2 regions of the Leclercia sp. S52 genome follow, and region 1 is predicted to be linked to the other one. Evidence: predicted binding sites of a transcription regulator. Region 1 holds the regulator's gene; the other holds the start of a gene.
What was found. Region 1 encodes sigma-54, which starts transcription at its own class of promoters, with help from an activator protein. Its sites were predicted from a motif close to GTTGGCACANNTTTCGCTNT; they were not measured.

Region 1 (3,478 bases):
TACGGTCATGTTTTACGTTTTTCCAGCGTACGATGACGGGACTGCACGTTTTTGCCGCGTGAGCGGAAATAGTCAGCCAGTTGCTCAGCAATATAGACCGAACGGTGTTTGCCCCCGGTACAGCCAATCGCCACCGTCAGGTAGCTGCGATTGTTTGTCTCCAGCATTGGCAACCAGAGTTCAAGGTAGCTGCGCGTCTGATAGATAAAGTTATGCACTTCCGTATGCCTGTCAAGGAACGCGGCAACGGGCTTATCCAGGCCGGTCATCGGACGCAGCTTTGGATCCCAGTGCGGGTTGGGCAGGAAGCGCACGTCAAACACATAGTCTGCATCGATCGGGATGCCGTGCTTAAAGCCGAAAGATTCAAACACCATCGTCAGCTCGCGCTCGCGTTTGCCCAGCAGACGGGTACGCAGCATCTCCGCCAGTTCATGAACGGACATTTCGGAGGTATCGACGATCAGATCGGCACGTGAGCGCAGCGGCTCCAGCAGATCGCTCTCCTGGTCAATGGCGCTTTCCAGCGACAGGTTTTTGCTGGAGAGCGGATGCAGACGGCGGGTATCGCTGTAGCGACGGATCAGCGTATTGCGATCGGCATCAAGGAACAGCAGCTGAGGTGAAAACGCCTCCGGCAAACTGCTCATCGCCTGCTCAAAGATCTCCGGCGATTCAGGCATGTTACGCACGTCGATGCTGACCGCGGCGGAAATCTGCCGATCGGCCAGCGATCTCGCCAGCTCGGGCAGCAGCACCACCGGCAGGTTATCGACGCAGTAAAAGCCCATATCTTCCAGCGCTCGCAGGGCGACCGATTTCCCGGATCCCGAACGACCGCTGACGATCATCAGCACCATGTACCGTTTCTCCTCAGGACTACAGATGTCAAAGCCATCACCCGATTACGCATCATCCTGATTGCCTTCCGTTTCCGTAATAATTTGATAAAGCTCCTCATCGCTCTGTGCCGCGCGCAAACGGCGACAGATGGTTTTATCCGCCAGACGTTTGGCCACCAGCGAGAGGGTGTGCAAATGTGTTTTGGTCTGATCGGCTGGCACCAGCAGGGCAAACAGCAGATCGACAGGCTGGTTATCAATGGCATCAAAGGCGATAGGTGTTTCCAGCTGAACAAACACGCCTACAGCGCGCAGAGTATCCTCTTCAAGTTTGCCATGGGGAATGGCGATGCCGTTGCCGATGCCGGTACTGCCCATTTTTTCGCGGGTCAGGATCGCTTCAAATACCACTTGCGGCGGCAGGCTCAGCTGTTTTGCGGCCAGTTCACTGATGATTTCCAGGGCACGTTTTTTGCTCTGGCAGTGGACGGCACTGCGAGTACATTCCTGATTAAGGACACTGCTCAGTTGTAGAGTTGAATCGTTATTCATCATAATTTCACCTAAGCGCTAACTGTACAAAGGGCCCGTTGTGTTTCACAACAGGCCATCCTGCACCCGTTAACTGCCCGGACAATTAGTGTTGTTTCAGTTTATCTTTATGTTTGTTTAGCTGTCGTGCCAGCTTGTCAATCAAGCCGTCGATAGCCGCGTACATGTCTTGTCCTTCCGCACTGGCATGGATTTCGCCTCCGTTAACATGCAGGGTCGCATCCGAGATATGAGTCACTTTTTCCACTTTTAACACAATGTAGACCTGATTGATCCTCTCGAAATACTGCTCCAGCTTGGCGAACTTCGTATTCACAAACTCGCGCAGGGCCTCAGTGATCTCGACGTTGTGTCCAGTGATGTTGAGCTGCATAGTGTCTTCCTTATCGGTTGTGTCAGACCAGTTGTTTACGCTGGTTTGACGGCGGAATGGATAAAGACTCTCGATACTTCGCAACAGTACGGCGTGCCACCATGATACCTTGATCGGACAGCATGGTGGTTAACTTACTGTCGCTCAGTGGTTTCGCGGGGTTTTCCGCGGCGATCAATTTTTTCACCAGCGCCCGGATGGCTGTCGACGAGGCTTCGCCGCCGCCTTCGGTGTTGACATGGCTGGAGAAAAAATACTTAAGCTCAAAAATACCGCGCGGACTGTGCAGATACTTCTGCGTCGTCACGCGGGAAATCGTCGATTCATGCATCTCGACGGCCTGAGCGATATCCGCCAGCACCATCGGTTTCATAAACTCTTCACCCTGTTCAAAAAACGCCTGCTGCTGCTCCACGATGCAGCGGCTGACGCGCAGCAACGTATCATTGCGGCTCTCGAGGCTTTTGATCAGCCAGCGCGCCTCCTGCAGATTGCTGCGGATAAACTGGTTATCCGAGTCGTTGCGCGAGCTGGTACACATCGAAGCGTACTGCTGATTAATTTGCAGCCGCGGGATGCTGTCGGAGTTGAGTTCCACGGTCCACAGGCCGTTATGTTTGCGTACCAGCACGTCGGGAATGACGTACTCGGGCTCGCTGGTCTGGATTGACTGCCCCGGACGCGGATCCAGCGACTGGATCAGATTAACCGCTTCTTTCAGGATCTCTTCTTTCAGGCGCGTCACGCGCATCAACGAGCGGAAGTCGTGGTTGGCCAGCAGATCCAGATGTTCGCTGACAATCAGGCGAGCCTCTTCAAGCCACGGCGTCTCTTTGACGAACTGCGAAAGCTGGATCAGCAGGCAGTCACGTAAATCCCGTGCCGCGACGCCGACCGGATCAAAACGCTGGACGCGCTTCAGAACCGCTTCGACCTCTTCAAGGTCGATCTCATCGTCACCGATACTTTCCAGAATCTCGTCCAGCGACACGGTCAAATAGCCGGTCTCATCAACGGCATCGACGATGGAGGTGGCAATGGCGCGATCGGTATCGGAAAACGGCGTCAGCTCCACCTGCCACATCAGGTAATCCTGCAGCGACTGGGTGGTTTCGCCCTGATACACCGGCAATTCATCATCCTGGTAGTCTGCGCGCGTGCCGGACGGTGTGCCCGCGGTGTAGATCTCATCCCAACTGGCATCAAGAGGAAGCTCGTCAGGCATCTCTTTTTGCTCCAGCGCGTCAACGCTGTCGAGCGTTTCGTTGTCCTGGGTTTGCTGAGTTTCTACCTCGTCGTGAAGATCGGTTTGCTCAAGCAGGGGATTACTGTCCAGCGCTTGCTGCAGCTCCTGCTGAAGTTCCAGCGTCGACAGCTGCAACAGACGGATGGCCTGTTGTAACTGCGGCGTCATTGCCAGCTGTTGGCTGAGCCTTAATTGCAAACCTTGCTTCATGTTCAGAGCATTTTTCTCCGTTTACGCGAGACTGAACTTCTACCCTATCAGAGTCTGAAGTCTTCCCCAAGATACACGCGCTTAACATGCTCGTCTTCGAGGATCTGCTGCGGTGTGCCGTGAGCAATCAGATGGCCCTGGCTGACGATGTAAGCACGCTCACAGACCGCCAGCGTCTCACGCACGTTATGGTCGGTGATAAGCACTCCCAGACCGCTGTCGCGCAGATGCTCAATAATTCGTTTGATATCAATA
Region 2 (3,478 bases), 1.9 Mb from region 1:
CAGGGTAATGGCGGTGAAGGATTCCCACGCGTGGGCGGAGTAATCCAGCAGCTTGCCCGCCTGCGCGGCCATATCGACCAGACCGATGGTGGAGGCGATGGCCGAGTTTTTCACCAGGTTCATCATCTCCGAGGTCATCGGCGGCACAATCACGCGATAGGCATTCGGCAGCAGCACATAGCGGTAGGCCTGCGGTAAGGTCAGACCCATCGCCAGGGCGGCGTTTTTCTGTCCACGGGGCAGGGACTGGATCGCTGCGCGCACCTGTTCGCATACGCGGGCTGCGGTGAACAGACCGAGACAGAGCATAGAGGAGACAAAGAACTGAACGTTAGGATCCAGTTCAGACTTGAACCACATGCCGATATCTTCCGGCAGCAGTTCCGGGATAACCAGATACCAGGTAAAGAACTGCACGATTAACGGAACGTTACGGAACAGTTCGACGTAGCAGGTTCCCAGTGAGGAGAGAAAACGGTTAGGCACGGTACGTAAAATACCGAACAGCGAGCCGACGAGGAAGGCAATAATCCAGGCCGTGATCGACAGTGCGACCGTGACCTGAAAACCGCTCCACAGCCAGCCAAGATAGGTGGTGTTGCCGAACGGGGCTTGCTGCAGAAAAATGCCCCAGTTCCAGTCGATTGACATAATAAACTCCAGAAAAAAAAGGGTAGCAGCGCTACCCTCGAAGATTGGTGAGAAGCTTTAATGTTCGCGCTGAGTGGGGAACGACCACTCAACGTTTAGTCTGTCCGCGCTTCCCGACAATCGAGAGGGCAGGAGGTCCCGCCCCTTAATGGTTCTAATTAGTTAAGTGCCTTGTCATTCGGTTCTTTGAACAGCGCCTTCATGTCGTCAGACAGCTCAAAGTTCATGTTCAGATTTTTTGGTGGGATTGGGTTCTTGAACCACTTATCGAACCATTTCTCCGCGTCGCCGGAGGTCTGAACCTGAGCGATGGTGTCATCGACCAGTTTCTTAAATTCCGCGTCGTCTTTACGCATCATGCAGCCGTAGGCCTCTTTGGACTGCGCAGTGCCGACGATTTCCCAGTTGTCCGGTTTCTTCGCCTTCGCGCGCTCACCAGCCAGCAGGGCATCATCCATCATAAAGGCTACCGCGCGGCCGCTCTCCAGGGTACGGAAGGAGTCACCGTGGTCTTTGGCGCTGATGATGCGCATGTCCATTTTCTTCTCTTCGTTCAGCTTGTGCAGCAGCACTTCAGAGGTGGTACCGGAGGTCACGACTACCGCTTTGCCTTTCAGGTCGTCGAAGTCTTTAATCTCGCCGCCTTTTTTGGTCAGCAGACGGGTACCGACCACGAAGATGGTGTCGGAGAAGGCAGCCTGTTTCTGACGCTCAAGGTTGTTGGTGGTGGAACCACACTCAAAATCGAAGGTGCCGTTTTGCAGCAGCGGGATACGGTTTTGTGAAGTGATTGGGATCAGCTTCACTTCCAGATCCGGTTTGTTCAGTTTTTTCTTCACCGCGTCAACGATGGCGTTGGAGTAAGCCTGAGAGTAACCCACGACTTTTTGCGTGTTGTCGTAGTATGAGAACGGAACAGAGGATTCACGGTGGCCGACCACAATCACGCCGTTTTTAGCGATCTTTTCCAGGGTGCCACCCGCTGCCGGGGCAGCATCTTCGGCGTGCACGACGCCTGCAGACAATCCCATTACCAGCATTGCTGTGGCCAGTTTACGTAATTGCATATCCAACTCCTTTTTTATCAGCGTCAGGTGCGCATTGATATTCGGTGTGATGTTGTTATAGCTCGCGCGATACGAGTGCAGTGTTATACGTGTTTGTTAACATTTAGTTTGGCTTAATGTAAAGATTTTGCTGCGTTATTGTTTATTTTTGCGAAGCGCGCCGCACCATTCAGAGGCATAAATCTGCCGTTGCACCGTTTCGGTGCTACCGGTGAACAATGCTGGTGCGACCCGGTTGCACGTTAAGCCAAATCGCGTTTACATGAATAAACAAAGCAATAGACGTGCCAGAAATGGGAAGCGGAGGAGAAATTGCCCGGCGGCGCGTTGCTTGCCGGGCCTACGTATGTAGGCCGGGTAAGGCGAAGCCGCCACCCGGCAACAGAGGGGGAATGTTACTTACGACGCTGACGAAGGCTCATCAGCACGGCGCCAAAGCCGAACAGCAGGGTCAGGATCCACAGCGGCCAGTTGCCGGTACGGGCGTAAGGCGTCAGCCCGCTGGTCGGGGTGACTTTTGCGGTCAGCACGTCGCGGGTGAACTGCGGCAGCATGGCCTGAATTTCGCCCTGCGGGCCAATCACGGCGGTGATGCCATTGTTAGTGCTGCGCAGCAGTGGACGCGCCAGCTCCAGGGAGCGCATGCGCGCCATCTGGAAGTGCTGCCATGGGCCGATCGACTTACCGAACCAGGCATCGTTGGAGATGGTCAGCAGATAGTCGGTATTCGGGCGGAAATTATCCCGCACCTGCTCACCGAGGATGATCTCGTAGCAAATGGCGGCGGTCAGCAGGAAGCCGTGGGCGCTCAGCTGAGGCTGAACGTAGGAGCCCCGGCTAAAGGACGACATTGGCAAATCGAAGAACGGTGCCAGCGGACGCAGAATCGACTCCAGCGGCACAAACTCACCGAACGGCACCAGGTGATTTTTGTTGTAGCGGTTGGTCGACTCATAGCTGTACGGATTGTCTTTCCCGAGCATAATGATGGTGTTGTAAGTGTCGTAACGGTTCTGCTTGTTCAGACGCGCATCCACTATCCCGGTGATCAGGGTAGTGTCACGGGCACGGAGCAGGTCGTCCATCATGCCAAGAAAACGCTGCTGGTTAATCTCCAGATCGGGGATCGCCGACTCCGGCCAGATAATCAGCTGGGATTTACCCATCTCTTTCTGGGTGGCATCCAGATAAATTTTCAGGGTGTTGATCAGCTGACCTTCATCCCATTTTAACGACTGAGGAATATTCCCCTGCACCATCGACACCTGGGTGGCGCGTTCCGGCTCAAGGGTAAACCACTGGATATAACGCAGCGGGAAAGGCAGGGCAAAGAGGATCAGCGCCGCCACCAGCGGACGCCAGTTACGCTGCACCAGCGCCAGCACCAGCAGGCCGCTCACTACCATCAGCAGGAAGTTGATCGCCTCGACGCCCATCACCGGCGCCAGTCCTTTCAGCGGGCCGTCGATCTGGCTGTAGCCAAACTGCAGCCAGGGGAAGCCGGTCAGCACCCAGCCGCGCAGGAATTCGCTGCACTGCCAGACCACCGGAGCGGCAATCGCCACCCGCAGCCAGCTGGTTTTCGGCCACAGGCGCGACAAAATACCGGCAAACAGACCGGTATAGAGCGAGAGGTAGGCCGCCAGCAGCACCACGAGGAAGACATTTACCGGACCCGGCATGCCGCCAAACTGCGCGATACTGACGTAAACCCAGTTAATACCGGAACCAAACAGGCCCAGCCCCCAGAAATAGCCAAT

Region 2: a site for sigma-54 is predicted at 1,991-2,010, ahead of AAHB66_RS06140 (amino acid ABC transporter substrate-binding protein). Genes of this name have one in related genera too.

Annotation. Positions count from the first base shown of each region.
Region 1 covers NZ_CP152474.1:4,363,013-4,366,490, reverse strand. Annotated here, with positions in the region: gene npr (PTS phosphocarrier protein NPr) at 1-9, opposite strand, end outside; gene rapZ (RNase adapter RapZ) at 6-860, opposite strand; gene ptsN (PTS IIA-like nitrogen regulatory protein PtsN) at 906-1,397, opposite strand; gene hpf (ribosome hibernation promoting factor) at 1,480-1,767, opposite strand; gene rpoN (RNA polymerase factor sigma-54) at 1,790-3,223, opposite strand; gene lptB (LPS export ABC transporter ATP-binding protein) at 3,271-3,478, opposite strand, start outside.
Region 2 covers NZ_CP152474.1:1,303,562-1,307,039, forward strand. Annotated here, with positions in the region: partial or broken gene AAHB66_RS06135 (amino acid ABC transporter permease) at 1-651, opposite strand, end outside; gene AAHB66_RS06140 (amino acid ABC transporter substrate-binding protein) at 810-1,718, opposite strand; gene lnt (apolipoprotein N-acyltransferase) at 2,114-3,478, opposite strand, start outside.